Regions from separate parts of the Paenibacillus sp. FSL R5-0519 genome, predicted to be linked through region 1. Evidence: a T-box and tRNA genes for the amino acid it is inferred to sense, from the RefSeq annotation. Region 1 holds a T-box; the other regions hold tRNA genes.

Region 1 (4,965 bases):
TCATTTCGAACACGGGCGGTGCTTCCGAACCGTTGAACATCCCTGATGAAACAAGTGATGCATTTTTCATGTCATGTGAAACAGGTCCTCACGCATAGAATAGAGGGAATGAACTGCGCCAGTACCGTAAAGCATGAAAGGAGGCCTGAACAATGAAGGTTGGATTTATCGGAACCGGCAGCATGGGCAGCCTGCTGATCTATGCCCTAATTCAATCCGGTGCACTTGAGCCCCGGCAGATTGCGGCCAGCAATCGAACCCCGTCCAAAGTACGACAGTTAACCCTCCGTTACCCCGGTCTGCATGAATCCCAGAGCAATCGGGAAACGGTGATCCGAAGTAATATCATCTTCCTGTGCGTGAAGCCGCTTGAATTCAAACATGTCATTGACGACATCCTGCCTGTCGTGAATCCCAATCATATCATTGTCTCGATCACCAGTCCCGTGCAGCTGCGCCATCTGGAATCTTCACTTCCTTGCAAAGTCTCCAAGGTTATTCCCAGCGTCACACACCAGGTTGGCAGCGGCGCGTCCCTGTGTATACACGGCGAACGAATGACTAATGAAGACCGCGCTGTGTTGGAAAGTCTGCTTAGTCATATAGGAAGGCCGTACCAAGTGGACGAAGCCTGTACCCGAATCACATCCGACTTCTCCAGTTGCGGACCTGCATTCATATCGTTCTTTTTGGAACAGTGGATCGAAAGTGCCGTGAAGCTGACAGGCATCAAAAGAGCAGATGCCTGCGCTCTGGCTGGCGAAATGCTTCTGGGAACAGGCAAGCTGCTCACCGAAGGAGGATACACGCCGCAAGAGCTTCAAGCTCGTGTCGCTGTACCTGGCGGTATTACCGCTCAGGCACTTGCACTGCTGAAGGTTAGTCTCGACGGTGTTTTCGACAGCCTGATCCGCACGACACATGACAAATATGATGAAGATTTGTTAAAGCTGGATGAACTATTCCGAGCCGGTGAGATTAACCGGCAACAATATTAACGAGTTTGCCTGGAACGGCAATGACCTTGCGAATGGTCTTGCCTTCCAGCGCCTGCTTAACAGGTGCCAGCTCCATCGTGAAGTCCTGCATCCCCTGGGCATCCAGATCCTTCGCGATCGTCGCACGAGTTACGATTTTACCGTTTACCTGAACAACGATTTCTACTTCCGCATCCACTGTCATGGACTCGTCATATTCTGGCCAAGCCACGTAAGAGATTCCACCTTCATGACCCAAACGACTCCACAGTTCCTCTGCCATATGTGGTGCCAGTGGTGACAGCAGTTGCACAAAGTTCTCCATCGCTTCACGAGGCAGTGTATCGGCTTTGTATGCATCGTTGATGAAGATCATCAGCTGGCTGATAGATGTGTTGAAGCGCAGATGTTCCAGATCTTCCGTCACTTTTTTGATCGTTTTGTGAGCAGTCCGCTTGAACTCATCCGTTCCACCGTCCACCGTAATCTTGTCATTGATGGCTCCTGTATCTTCGTTAATGAAGAGACGCCATACACGTGACAGGAAGCGGTGCATGCCTTCAACCCCGTTTGCATTCCACGGTTTTGTCGCTTCCAATGGTCCCATGAACATTTCGTACAGACGCAATGTATCCGCACCGAATTCATTTACAATTTCATCCGGGTTAATGACATTACCGCGAGATTTACTCATTTTCTCATTGTTCGTGCCTAGGATCATACCTTGGTTCACCAGTTTGTGGAACGGCTCTTTGGTATCCACAACACCCAGATCATACAGCACTTTATGCCAGAAACGAGCATACAGCAAGTGAAGCACCGCGTGCTCCGCTCCGCCAATGTACAGATCAACAGGCAGCCACTGCTGCTGTTTCTCCTTGGAGATCAGTTCCTTGTCATTGTGCGGATCGATAAAGCGCAGGTAATACCAGCAGCTACCCGCCCATTGTGGCATGGTGTTGGTCTCACGACGCGCCTTCATTCCCGTTTCCGGATCTACCGTATTCACCCACTCCGTAACATTCGCCAGTGGTGATTCTCCAGTACCCGAAGGTTTGATCTGATCGATATCAGGCAGCAGCAGTGGAAGTTGATCCTCCGGTACGGTCTTCATCGTTCCGTCTTCCAGATGCAGAATCGGAATTGGCTCACCCCAGTAGCGCTGACGGCTGAACAGCCAATCACGTAGACGATAGGTTACTTTTCCTTGTCCTTTACCGTTCTCTTCCAACCATGCAATCATCTTGGCAACTGCTTCTTCATTGTTCAGTCCGTTCAGGAAATCGGAATTCACATGTGCGCCATCACCGGAATATGCCTCTTGTGTAACGTCTCCACCTTGAATAACCTCAATGATATCCAGACCGAACTGCTTCGCAAATTCCCAGTCACGCGCATCATGGCCTGGAACAGCCATAACCGCACCTGTACCATAACCTGCAAGAACGTAATCAGCAATCCAGATCGGCAATTTTGCACCATTAACGGGATTGATTGCATAAGCACCAGTGAATACACCTGTTTTGTCCTTGGCCAAATCCGTACGTTCCAGATCACTCTTACGAGAAGCCTGCTCCTGATAAGCCTGAATCGCTTCACGTTGGTCATCCGTTGTAATCGCTTCTACCAATTCATGTTCCGGAGCAAGTACTGCAAAGCTCGCACCGAACAATGTGTCCGCACGAGTAGTGAATACCTTAATAACTTCCTCGCGACCTTCAATGGCAAAAACAACTTCTGCACCTGTCGATTTACCGATCCAGTTACGCTGCATATCCTTGATGCTTTCAGACCAATCCAGCTCTTCCAGGTCTTCCAACAGACGCTCTGCATACTCGGTAATTTTCAGTACCCATTGACGCATCGGTTTACGTACAACCGGATGTCCACCGCGTTCACTCTTGCCATCAATAACCTCTTCATTAGCAAGTACCGTTCCAAGTGCTTCGCACCAGTTTACTGCGACTTCGTCCACATAAGCGAGGCCCTTATTGTACAACTGGATAAATATCCATTGTGTCCATTTATAATACTCAGGGTCCGTTGTGCTGATCTCACGATCCCAGTCATAAGAGAAACCGAGTGATTTGATCTGGCGACGGAAGTTGTCAATATTGCGGAATGTAATATGCCGTGGATGTTCACCTGTATCCAATGCATGCTGCTCAGCAGGCAGACCGAAAGCATCCCAACCCATCGGATGTAATACATTGTAACCACGCATACGTTTGTAACGGGAAACGATATCCGTTGCCGTATATCCTTCCGGGTGACCTACGTGCAGACCCGAACCGGATGGATAAGGGAACATATCCAGTGCATAAAATTTCGGTTTAGCAGGGTCCTCACCTGTTTTAAACGTTTTATTGGCATCCCAGTATTGCTGCCAACTTTTTTCCATAACTTGTGGCTGATAGCCGTGCTTCGGCTGGTTATTCTCACTCATCTATTGTTCCTCCTTCAGGTTACTCGCTTAGCTTTAATTGCAACAAAAAAACCTCAGCATCCCGTAGCGTTTGCAGCGCTAGGGACGAGAGGTTGAATTCCCGTGGTACCACCCTAGTTAGCGGACGAACGTGCTTCGTCATCCACTCCCTTTGGACCTGTAACGGCGGTTAACCGATGCGGATTTCCATTCCTGAATTCCAGCTTATACTTAGCAGGTTAGACAGGATGGTGTAATCACCGCATTTCTCCAAGGCGAGTTCGCAATTTACTGTCAACCGGCTTGCACCAACCGCCGGCTCTCTGTGATGTACAGAAATCACTACTAATCCTTATCATCGAAATATGTATACAATATAGCGACCATTATATAAAAAAGCAAGCCTAAAGTCAATATTACACATTATAATCGCCATCTTGAAGCTCATGGTTCGTACCCTTCATTACGCGGGTTGCTGTTCAGGACAACCGAAATCGCTCAATTCCTTCCTCCAGGTTATGAATAGTCCAATTCACATGTTCCTGATTGTCATATTGCCGATAAGCGCACTCAATGCGCAGCACCAGATCAAAGTACAAGTCATACAGACTTCTTCTTTTTAGCTCACTTTCAGTCGTAATCGCACGCCCATAACCTTTCACAAAACCGGGTGTATAGTTAAAATGACTGAAATAATGCTCCATCAGAGGATCTGCCCACAGTGAACGTTCAAAATCAATAATTGCTGTGATGCGGCCTTTGTCTACTAGAACATTGCCGTCCCATAGATCCCAGCTGACAAGAACAGGTTCTTTTACATCGTCCAACACATCCGATTTCTCTTCAATCAAACGTCTCAATTCAGAGTAATCCATCGAGAATGTAATCCCGGCTTCTTCCCCATCGGCAAGAACGTCTTCCATCAGGTTCATAAAGGCTTCTCTCCAAGTACAATAACGCTGTTTTTGCTCCGAGAAATATCCGAACTTCTCGCCCTTGATTTCATTTATTCGACGATTGTAACGCCCCAGTTGTTGTTCAACGGCTTCCTGCTCTTCCTCAGAATACTGATCCTTGACCTGATTATAGGGTGTTCCAGACATGTACTCCATGATAAAATACCGCGCTGAAGCCAAGGTTAACGAATCATCATAAACCAGAACTTTGGGTACGGGAACATCCTTCAACTCGCCGATGAGACTCAGCGCCTCGACCTCAGCAATCATCAGATCCTGCTCACAGCGCATCAGATTGGTGGAAGCCGAAGGGGCAATTTTGAGTACCACTTGCTGTTGGTCACTCAATGTAATGAGATATGCATGATTGGCCCAGCCATCCACCATTTCCTTGTAGTCCTGTATACTTGCAGATAGATGCTGCTCGATTATGGCATTTATTTGTTCTGACGAGAGTCTTGTTTTATATGTACTTTCCACTTCCACACCTCACCTCGACTATTGGTTTCCATAGAAAACGCTTTCTATCCGACTATTATCGCCTCCTTTACTTTAGCTGGCAATACTTTTTGTCACGCTCTTGGGTCTTTCCAAGCATTTCTTCGCA
Region 2 (4,965 bases), 880 kb from region 1:
AGTGTCAGGTGGGCAGTTTGACTGGGGCGGTCGCCTCCTAAAGAGTAACGGAGGCGCCCAAAGGTTCCCTCAGAATGGTTGGAAATCATTCGAAGAGTGCAAAGGCATAAGGGAGCTTGACTGCGAGACCTACAAGTCGAGCAGGGACGAAAGTCGGGCTTAGTGATCCGGTGGTACCGCATGGAAGGGCCATCGCTCAACGGATAAAAGCTACCCTGGGGATAACAGGCTTATCTCCCCCAAGAGTCCACATCGACGGGGAGGTTTGGCACCTCGATGTCGGCTCATCGCATCCTGGGGCTGAAGTAGGTCCCAAGGGTTGGGCTGTTCGCCCATTAAAGCGGTACGCGAGCTGGGTTCAGAACGTCGTGAGACAGTTCGGTCCCTATCTGTCGTGGGCGTAGGAAATTTGAGAGGAGCTGTCCTTAGTACGAGAGGACCGGGATGGACGTACCGCTGGTGTACCAGTTGTTCCGCCAGGAGCACCGCTGGGTAGCTATGTACGGACGGGATAAACGCTGAAAGCATCTAAGCGTGAAGCCCCCCTCAAGATGAGATTTCCCAGTATGTAAGACCCCTTGAAGACGACGAGGTAGATAGGCTGGGGGTGGAAGTGCAGCAATGCATGGAGCTGACCAGTACTAATCGGTCGAGGGCTTATCCAATAGCAAGTTATAAATCGCATGTTTCGTTTCGAATCTAGTTTTCAGAGAACGATCTCTGAAGCATATTCCCTGATAGCTCAGTTGGTAGAGCACTCGACTGTTAATCGAGTTGTCACAGGTTCGAGCCCTGTTCGGGGAGCCATATGGAGAGGTGTCCGAGCTGGCCGAAGGAGCACGATTGGAAATCGTGTAGGCGTCACAAGCGTCTCGAGGGTTCGAATCCCTCTCTCTCCGCCATAATAACAAGGCCCGTTGGTCAAGGGGTTAAGACACCTCCCTTTCACGGAGGTAACAGGGGTTCGAATCCCCTACGGGTCATATTAACTTCGAAAAAAGAAGTTGATTTTTACAACAAGATTATGATATGATCATAAATGTGTTGTTCGGAGGCTTAGCTCAGCTGGGAGAGCATCTGCCTTACAAGCAGAGGGTCGGGGGTTCGATCCCCTCAGCCTCCACCATATACTTTTTATAACGACGCGGGGTGGAGCAGCCCGGTAGCTCGTCGGGCTCATAACCCGAAGGCCGCAGGTTCAAATCCTGCCCCCGCAATTAACTTTCCTTGAGAAAGTACTATGGAACCGTGGTGTAGTTGGCCTAACATGCCTGCCTGTCACGCAGGAGATCGCGGGTTCGAATCCCGTCGGTTCCGCCATTTAATCTTTACATGAGGCAAACTGTTCACTACATCTGCTGTATGGCACTGATGCCCTATATAAAGTGTAAGGAATTAAGATTAGACTTTATTATGGCTCGGTAGCTCAGTCGGTAGAGCAGAGGACTGAAAATCCTCGTGTCGGCGGTTCGATTCCGTCCCGAGCCACCATTTTCAAAACAATTTAATATGCCGGTGTAGCTCAACTGGTAGAGCAACTGACTTGTAATCAGTAGGTTGGGGGTTCAAGTCCTCTCGCCGGCACCATGTAATCCTGGAGGATTAGCGAAGTGGCCAAACGCATCAGACTGTAAATCTGCTCCCGTACGGGTTCGGTGGTTCGAATCCATCATCCTCCACCAGTTTTTAGGGGCATAGTTTAAAGGTAGAACAACGGTCTCCAAAACCGTTGGTGTGGGTTCAATTCCTGCTGCCCCTGCCAATTAACTTTAAGAAATTTAACCTTTTGTGGCGATCGTGGCGAAGTGGTTAACGCACCGGTTTGTGGATCCGGCATTCGGGGGTTCAATTCCCCTCGATCGCCCCTTTGTTTTTTCATTTTTTATTGGGGATTAGCCAAGCGGTAAGGCAACGGACTTTGACTCCGTCATGCATAGGTTCAAATCCTATATCCCCAGCCATTATGCGGACGTGGCTCAGCGGTAGAGCATCGCCTTGCCAAGGCGAGGGTCGCGGGTTCGATTCCCGTCGTCCGCTCCAAAATATGGCGCCATAGCCAAGTGGTAAGGCACAGCTCTGCAAAAGCTTTATCCCCAGTTCGAATCTGGGTGGCGCCTCCAGTATATGCCGGCGTGGCGGAATGGCAGACGCGCTCGACTCAAAATCGAGTGGGAAACCGTGGAGGTTCGAGTCCTCTCGCCGGTATATTGAATAGCCCTACATGTTGCTTATGCAATGTGTAGGGCTATTTTATTTTATACAGATTTTTGTACAGTAAAGAATATTGGACTTTAATAAACATTGACGTATGATTATATTCAGTATATTGTAGATAAGTAAAGTCTTTAATTTAGAGGGAGTGAAGCAAAGTGAATAATGAAAAAAATGTATCGGATACCGATCTGTTATTTAATCTTTCTGTATGGGAAGAGGCATGGAAAAATCGTCCGAGAAGTCCAAAATATAAAAAGAAAAGCGCCCCATTTAATACAGAAGAAGCATTTGAACGATGGGCTAGGGATTATCATGTACAGTCGTTCTCTGAAGAAGGTAAGCAACGTTCTGAGCGTATTATGAATTGGATTGAGAACCAAGGTGTGGAGTTCGAGGGATTATCCATTTTGGACATTGGAGCTGCTTCGGGCATATTCACCATTCCTTTTGCAGAGAAGGGAGCAATTGTGACTGCAGTTGAACCATCTGAGTTGCTTGTCTCCCTGATGAAAGAGACGATACCTACAGCTCTTGAATCTAATATCGAAATCGTTAAAGAACGGTATGAGGAAATCGCCATTGAAGATAAGGGCTGGGAGAAGAAATATGATTTTGCATTTGCATCCATGTGTCCGGCAATGTCAGATTGGAAAACGATCGAGCAGGCGATCAACTGTGCCCGGAAGTATGTGTATATAAGCACTATGGCTGGACAGAAGGAACACACATTAATGGATGAACTTAAGGATGTATTGGGGGTAACTTCTACATACAAGGCTGGTGATATGGGATATATTCAACAGTTACTGTATTTAAAGGGTTATTCATACACGATGATCATTACGAGAGAAGTTAACTCATTTGAAGTACCAGTGGAAGAGATTATCGACAAGCTGCCAGAATTGCTTAATATGTATGAGTTACCATCGGATGAAGATTCTCTCAGTCTGGCTGAGAAATACATCCAAGATACATACAAGGATCGTATGATGACCTTCTCACGTGGAGCAAGGTTCGGGAAGATTCTGATCCAACTTGAACAGCCAAACATGAAAACAGTTCATATTAAGGATAAGCGATAAATCGTATAGGCTTGTTATGTGTACAAGGAGAATCAGCAATCGGGAGAACAACGTGGTCTAACGTCTGAGATGACGCTAGGAAGCCTCACGCTGGCACACAAGAAGATGTATATGTGGAACAGATGAAGTTTGAAGGTAAGTTATTACAAGAGAGAGCAGGATCGTTGCTCCCTCTTTTTTTTAATTTCATTAAAACTTAAAGTGCATTGATCCAAGTCCTCGATTCCTTGAGCCTATAAAGCTTAATTAATGAACTGCATATGGGCTAAAGGAATACTTAAATCCAATATCGAGACCACGGTAAAAACTAAGCCTGTAACTCGACACGAGACACGAAACGAAACACGTAGTTTACTTCCTGCTGCATAGTTCTGTATTCTGCTTACGCTCACGATACTGACCGGGGGTAATTCCTTCCCATTTACGAAATGACCGAATGAAATTTTGCGGATTGTTGTACCGAAGTCGTGCTGCGATATCTTTAACGGTTAGATCACTTTCGTCCAGCCATTTTTTAGCGATGTTAAATCGGTACTTGGTTAAATATTCACTAAATGAACAGCCTGTCTCTTTACGAAAAACACTACTTAAGTAGTTGGCATTGTAGTGAAGCTTCAAGGCACACTGCTCAAGCGTCAGATCCTTATCATAATCTTGATGAATCATGGCAATCATTTTCTCTGATATATGCTGATACTGGGCAACCTGTCTCGCTTTAAAAACCTGAATGACGGGCAAGATGACCTGATGGTTAAACCATTCCTCAACTTCAGCGGCGTACTGCAAACGATGAAGTTCATGAAACATCGATCCACGGCCTTGTGAGATCTGCCCGAGACGTATGCCGGAATCCTGAGTCATCTGCAAAATATGCGTGAGCAGCCTCGTAAGAGCCACCTGATACTCTTCTGGGGAACACTCCATACCAAAGATCACTTCAAGAAGTTGTTGCAGAAGAGTAGGTGCCTGGACTTCATCCGCACTTTGAATAGCTTGGATCAACGAATATTCCAATGATTCTGGGTAGGTCATGGACCAAGTGGAAGCATAATGATCAATGTTTTCATACTGAAAGATAATACCTGGGCCCAGCTTCATCCGATGCTTCAGTGCCTCCATTGCCTCTGAATAAGCCTGAGGAATGTGGTATAAGGAGTTATGCGGCTGGCTGAAGCCTATGCTAACTTGAAGAGCTAGAATTTTATTAATTTGTTGTTGTAACTGGACTGTTAATACATATAGCTGCTGTGAAAAAACAAACCGATCCTCTTCAACGGCGCCAATCACCGTGACTACGGTTTGTTCCATAACAATGGGAAGCAATTGTTGGTCATGCACCACCGTTTCCTCTAATATATTTTGAATAGCGAATAACAGGAGGTCACGATCATTAGCACTATATTTTGTATGATTAACGAGATCGGCCTGTAGTGTGATAACAGCAATTTGTTGCCATTCCTGAAGCTGACGCGTGAAGCCATATTCATGCAGGGTGTCATGAAGAGTATGAACAGAGATTTTACCCTGGAACAGATTCATCATAAGATGAGTGCGAATCTGTAAAAGATGCCTATTGAGTGTGTTCTCCAGTTGGGAGCGAGATGCAGATAATTGTGACACACCTGCTCTAATCTGTTCGAACTCATCAGACAGCTCAGTTGGTTGCTGA
Region 3 (4,965 bases), 2.1 Mb from region 1:
TACCACCGTAAGCCGTTATGAGCAATGGGGGGACGCAGTAGGGTAGTGACGCGGACTGATGGATGTCCGTCTAAGCAGTAAGGCTGATGTGTAGGCAAATCCGCACATCATAAGGCTGAGCTGTGATGGGGAGCGAAAATTGTAGTAGCGAAGGTCATGATCTCACACTGCCAAGAAAAGCCTCTAGCCAGGTGAAGGTGCCCGTACCGCAAACCGACACAGGTAGGCGAGAAGAGTATTCTAAGGCGCGCGGAAGAACTCTCGTTAAGGAACTCGGCAAAATGACCCCGTAACTTCGGGAGAAGGGGTGCCCCGGTAGTGTGAATAGCACGAGGGGGCCGCAGTGAAAAGGCCCAAGCGACTGTTTAGCAAAAACACAGGTCTGTGCGAAGCCGTAAGGCGAAGTATACGGGCTGACGCCTGCCCGGTGCTGGAAGGTTAAGGGGAGTGGTTAGGGAGCAATCCCGAAGCTGTGAACCGAAGCCCCAGTAAACGGCGGCCGTAACTATAACGGTCCTAAGGTAGCGAAATTCCTTGTCAGGTAAATTCTGACCCGCACGAATGGCGTAACGACTTGGGCGCTGTCTCAACGAGAGATCCGGTGAAATTTTAATACCTGTGAAGATGCAGGTTACCCGCGACAAGACGGAAAGACCCCATGGAGCTTTACTGCAGCTTGATATTGAATTTGGGTACGATCTGTACAGGATAGGTGGGAGCCTTTGAAGCGGGAGCGCAAGCTTCCGTGGAGGCAACGTTGGGATACCACCCTGATCGTATCTAGGTTCTAACCTGGTACCGTAATCCGGTGCGGGGACAGTGTCAGGTGGGCAGTTTGACTGGGGCGGTCGCCTCCTAAAGAGTAACGGAGGCGCCCAAAGGTTCCCTCAGAATGGTTGGAAATCATTCGAAGAGTGCAAAGGCATAAGGGAGCTTGACTGCGAGACCTACAAGTCGAGCAGGGACGAAAGTCGGGCTTAGTGATCCGGTGGTACCGCATGGAAGGGCCATCGCTCAACGGATAAAAGCTACCCTGGGGATAACAGGCTTATCTCCCCCAAGAGTCCACATCGACGGGGAGGTTTGGCACCTCGATGTCGGCTCATCGCATCCTGGGGCTGAAGTAGGTCCCAAGGGTTGGGCTGTTCGCCCATTAAAGCGGTACGCGAGCTGGGTTCAGAACGTCGTGAGACAGTTCGGTCCCTATCTGTCGTGGGCGTAGGAAATTTGAGAGGAGCTGTCCTTAGTACGAGAGGACCGGGATGGACGTACCGCTGGTGTACCAGTTGTTCCGCCAGGAGCACCGCTGGGTAGCTATGTACGGACGGGATAAACGCTGAAAGCATCTAAGCGTGAAGCCCCCCTCAAGATGAGATTTCCCAGTATGTAAGACCCCTTGAAGACGACGAGGTAGATAGGCTGGGGGTGGAAGTGCAGCAATGCATGGAGCTGACCAGTACTAATCGGTCGAGGGCTTATCCAATAGCAAGTGATAATTCGCATGTTTCGTTTCGAATCTAGTTTTCAGAGAACGAACTCTGAAATGTAAGCTATGCGTTTGGTGGCGATGGCGGAGGGGTTCCACACGTACCCATCCCGAACACGACCGTTAAGCCCTCTAGCGCCGATGGTACTTGGACCGCAGGGTCCTGGGAGAGTAGGACGCCGCCAAGCGATTTCCCTTTGGGGTATTTTTTTTGCCCCCCTTGTCAAGGAATAAGGGATATATATTAGGGCCCTTAGCTCAGTTGGTTAGAGCGCACCTCTGATAAGGGTGAGGCCGGTGGTTCGAGTCCACCAGGGCCCATAGCAAGACCACAACAAAAAACAAACCAGAGTATGGGGCCATAGCTCAGCTGGGAGAGCGCCTGCCTTGCAAGCAGGAGGTCAGCGGTTCGATCCCGCTTGGCTCCACCATTCCCTGATAGCTCAGTTGGTAGAGCACTCGACTGTTAATCGAGTTGTCACAGGTTCGAGCCCTGTTCGGGGAGCCATATGGAGAGGTGTCCGAGCTGGCCGAAGGAGCACGATTGGAAATCGTGTAGGCGTCACAAGCGTCTCGAGGGTTCGAATCCCTCTCTCTCCGCCAGATATTTTTTTTAGCAAGGCCCGTTGGTCAAGGGGTTAAGACACCTCCCTTTCACGGAGGTAACAGGGGTTCGAATCCCCTACGGGTCATATAGATGGAGGCTTAGCTCAGCTGGGAGAGCATCTGCCTTACAAGCAGAGGGTCGGGGGTTCGATCCCCTCAGCCTCCACCATATTATTTTTTTAACGACGCGGGGTGGAGCAGCCCGGTAGCTCGTCGGGCTCATAACCCGAAGGCCGCAGGTTCAAATCCTGCCCCCGCAATTCACTTTCCTTGAGAAAGTATTATGGAACCGTGGTGTAGTTGGCCTAACATGCCTGCCTGTCACGCAGGAGATCGCGGGTTCGAATCCCGTCGGTTCCGCCATTTTTAATTAAACATACACCATGCCGGTGTAGCTCAACTGGTAGAGCAACTGACTTGTAATCAGTAGGTTGGGGGTTCAAGTCCTCTCGCCGGCACCATTTTTAGTATTTACATCTGAATTTGTAATTGAATGTATATTATAGATGCAGTTGTTAATACTAAGATACTCTTAGTGGATGAATGGCTTACTCTATGGCGATCGTGGCGAAGTGGTTAACGCACCGGTTTGTGGATCCGGCATTCGGGGGTTCAATTCCCCTCGATCGCCCCATGATTTTTTAATGGGGATTAGCCAAGCGGTAAGGCAACGGACTTTGACTCCGTCATGCATAGGTTCAAATCCTATATCCCCAGCCATTTCATTATTTTGAGTCATTAGCTCAGTTGGTAGAGCACCTGACTTTTAATCAGGGTGTCGAAGGTTCGAGCCCTTCATGACTCACCATTATATTTTGCGGTCGTGGCGGAATTGGCAGACGCGCACGGTTCAGGTCCGTGTGGGCTAACCCCCCGTGGAGGTTCGAGTCCTCTCGACCGCACCATATGTTTTGCGGAAGTGGCTCAGCGGTAGAGCATCGCCTTGCCAAGGCGAGGGTCGCGGGTTCGATTCCCGTCTTCCGCTCCATATTTGCGCCCTTAGCTCAGCTGGATAGAGCGTTTGACTACGAATCAAAAGGCCGGGAGTTCGAATCTCTCAGGGCGCGCCATTATTTTCATAAGTATCGGGATGTAGCTCAGCTTGGTAGAGCACCTGGTTTGGGACCAGGGGGTCGCATGTTCAAATCGTGTCATCCCGATTTTTTTTATTATGCGGGTGTAGTTCAATGGTAGAACTTTAGCCTTCCAAGCTAATAGCGTGGGTTCGATTCCCATCACCCGCTTCCTAGATATATTGAAAGAGCTCTTGCTTATTGCAGGGGCTCTTTTTGTATTAGTCATTTAAACTCTTAATTAGTAAACTCTAAATTAGCTTACTGTAACTGTATAAGTATCTTAATTCACTTAATTCAAGGAACGACAAAAGCTCCGCTTTCTACGATGCACGCAGGAAGAGGAGCTTGCGATGTTTCATTAGTACGATGACGAATAATTAGTATCTTTCAAGAATCGTCTGTGTCTTCAAGCCATCGGCAGGAATCAGCCAGTTGTTGTTCTCCAGCAATTGCAGCAGTTGGGTACGGAGTCCGGATACGGCTACAGTATCATCGGTTTTGAAAGAGACCTCTACGATATTCTCAATACCTGTACCTGCTGCGTTGCGGATCGGCCATACTTCGAGTGTAAGTTCTTGTCCATTCCATGTACCTTCATAACGTTGGAATGTGATCGGGCCATATGCACGGGATTGCGTCAGCTGCTGCTTGCCCCAGTTGGAGGCAGACCAGTTTTTCAATTTGCCCGGAAGCTTGTCCAGTAACATGTTCAAGGCTTCTTGCTCTGTAGGAAGTTGAACACCTGTTGCGTTGGTATCGACTTTTTTCGTGTTGGAGAAGCTTAGCGTTTGTTTGCCGTATCCCCAATCAATCTCAGCCTCGTAATTATCATCTGATTTATCGAATCCTTCTTGGTTAGCCAGAGTCAGCGCTGCGTTGATGTCGCCATTGATTACAGGGTAGCGTTTTTTATAAGTCAATTCGTAGTTATTCTTGTCATCCTTTTTGCGAAAACGAACGTTCCATCCTTGCTCATCCAGTCCGAGCGCATTGGTGTCAAAGTACTCTACGTTAATGTTTCTTGGCGTGGAACTCAGGCCGAGGGTCTGAATCACTTCACTGCGTGGTGTTCCATCTGTATTCAACACCAGTTCCGGCTTGGCCAGAAACTTCACTTCATAAGTAGGAACAGCATTGGCAGCAGCTGAAGCCTGGGGCGCTCCCAGAAACGTCAGTCCACTTCCCAATGTTACGATGCTTAGCATGAATGAGGCGGTTACCTTTTTCCACTTTTTCAAAACCAATCACTCTCCTAATCTGGATTAACGTACAGCTCCCACTTTATCGTCCGAGTATCTGAACGCGATTAACGGGGAGCGCACATTGCGTTAACCCTGCATAGATTTGATGAATGGCAAACGATAGTTTATAGAGGATCAGGGCCATGAGCTATGGAAACAGGGAAGCTGTGACTCACCTCTCGCAGCACCTCTTTGAAGCGGTTTACCTGAACTGAAGGGCGGCGGTCCTTGTTATGTACGGTGTATATATGGCGGGGCGCCTGCTCTCCCGGAATGGGAAGAACCTGAATGAGCCCGTGCTGTTCCTCCCACTGTACTGCCATTCGTGACATGAACGAGACATGCCCCCCAATTAACACAAGCTGTTTGATGGCTTCCAGGGAATCCATCTCCACCGTACTCCTCAAACGAATGTCATGTTGCGCGAGCCATTGGTTGGTTAGTCGCCGAGTACTGGATTCGTTGCCATGTAGGGCAAATGGGATCTGAGCAATATGCTCAGGCGTCAATGGTTCCTTCTGGGCCAACCCATGCTGTGGAGAGCAGATTAATACCA

What was found. A T-box is a leader RNA that pairs with one kind of tRNA and senses whether it is charged. The one in region 1 lies ahead of leuS (leucine--tRNA ligase), so its partner is inferred to be a tRNA-Leu.
Region 2: it encodes a tRNA-Leu, which carries the amino acid that the T-box ahead of leuS (leucine--tRNA ligase) is inferred to sense. The anticodon was not compared.
Region 3: it encodes a tRNA-Leu, which carries the amino acid that the T-box ahead of leuS (leucine--tRNA ligase) is inferred to sense. The anticodon was not compared.

What each region holds. Positions count from the first base shown of each region.
Region 1 covers NZ_CP150234.1:1,706,981-1,711,945, reverse strand. The annotation lists gene comER (late competence protein ComER) at 153-998, shown strand; gene leuS (leucine--tRNA ligase) at 979-3,423, opposite strand; T-box leader at 3,501-3,770, opposite strand; gene MKY73_RS07660 (aminoglycoside phosphotransferase family protein) at 3,882-4,838, opposite strand.
Region 2 covers NZ_CP150234.1:823,803-828,767, forward strand. The annotation lists rRNA gene MKY73_RS03515 (23S ribosomal RNA) at 1-665, shown strand, start outside; tRNA gene MKY73_RS03520 (tRNA-Asn) at 732-807, shown strand; tRNA gene MKY73_RS03525 (tRNA-Ser) at 811-902, shown strand; tRNA gene MKY73_RS03530 (tRNA-Glu) at 912-983, shown strand; tRNA gene MKY73_RS03535 (tRNA-Val) at 1,051-1,126, shown strand; tRNA gene MKY73_RS03540 (tRNA-Met) at 1,144-1,217, shown strand; tRNA gene MKY73_RS03545 (tRNA-Asp) at 1,243-1,320, shown strand; tRNA gene MKY73_RS03550 (tRNA-Phe) at 1,416-1,491, shown strand; tRNA gene MKY73_RS03555 (tRNA-Thr) at 1,512-1,587, shown strand; tRNA gene MKY73_RS03560 (tRNA-Tyr) at 1,597-1,682, shown strand; tRNA gene MKY73_RS03565 (tRNA-Trp) at 1,689-1,762, shown strand; tRNA gene MKY73_RS03570 (tRNA-His) at 1,792-1,864, shown strand; tRNA gene MKY73_RS03575 (tRNA-Gln) at 1,887-1,961, shown strand; tRNA gene MKY73_RS03580 (tRNA-Gly) at 1,966-2,040, shown strand; tRNA gene MKY73_RS03585 (tRNA-Cys) at 2,047-2,120, shown strand; tRNA gene MKY73_RS03590 (tRNA-Leu) at 2,127-2,205, shown strand; gene MKY73_RS03595 (methyltransferase domain-containing protein) at 2,370-3,296, shown strand; gene MKY73_RS03600 (helix-turn-helix domain-containing protein) at 3,648-4,965, opposite strand, start outside.
Region 3 covers NZ_CP150234.1:6,225,318-6,230,282, reverse strand. The annotation lists rRNA gene MKY73_RS28010 (23S ribosomal RNA) at 1-1,483, shown strand, start outside; rRNA gene rrf (5S ribosomal RNA) at 1,558-1,674, shown strand; tRNA gene MKY73_RS28000 (tRNA-Ile) at 1,734-1,807, shown strand; tRNA gene MKY73_RS27995 (tRNA-Ala) at 1,842-1,917, shown strand; tRNA gene MKY73_RS27990 (tRNA-Asn) at 1,919-1,994, shown strand; tRNA gene MKY73_RS27985 (tRNA-Ser) at 1,998-2,089, shown strand; tRNA gene MKY73_RS27980 (tRNA-Glu) at 2,107-2,178, shown strand; tRNA gene MKY73_RS27975 (tRNA-Val) at 2,186-2,261, shown strand; tRNA gene MKY73_RS27970 (tRNA-Met) at 2,279-2,352, shown strand; tRNA gene MKY73_RS27965 (tRNA-Asp) at 2,378-2,455, shown strand; tRNA gene MKY73_RS27960 (tRNA-Thr) at 2,478-2,553, shown strand; tRNA gene MKY73_RS27955 (tRNA-His) at 2,651-2,726, shown strand; tRNA gene MKY73_RS27950 (tRNA-Gln) at 2,738-2,812, shown strand; tRNA gene MKY73_RS27945 (tRNA-Lys) at 2,825-2,900, shown strand; tRNA gene MKY73_RS27940 (tRNA-Leu) at 2,910-2,997, shown strand; tRNA gene MKY73_RS27935 (tRNA-Gly) at 3,006-3,080, shown strand; tRNA gene MKY73_RS27930 (tRNA-Arg) at 3,086-3,162, shown strand; tRNA gene MKY73_RS27925 (tRNA-Pro) at 3,179-3,252, shown strand; tRNA gene MKY73_RS27920 (tRNA-Gly) at 3,266-3,336, shown strand; gene MKY73_RS27915 (hypothetical protein) at 3,546-4,406, opposite strand; gene MKY73_RS27910 (LysR family transcriptional regulator) at 4,535-4,965, opposite strand, start outside.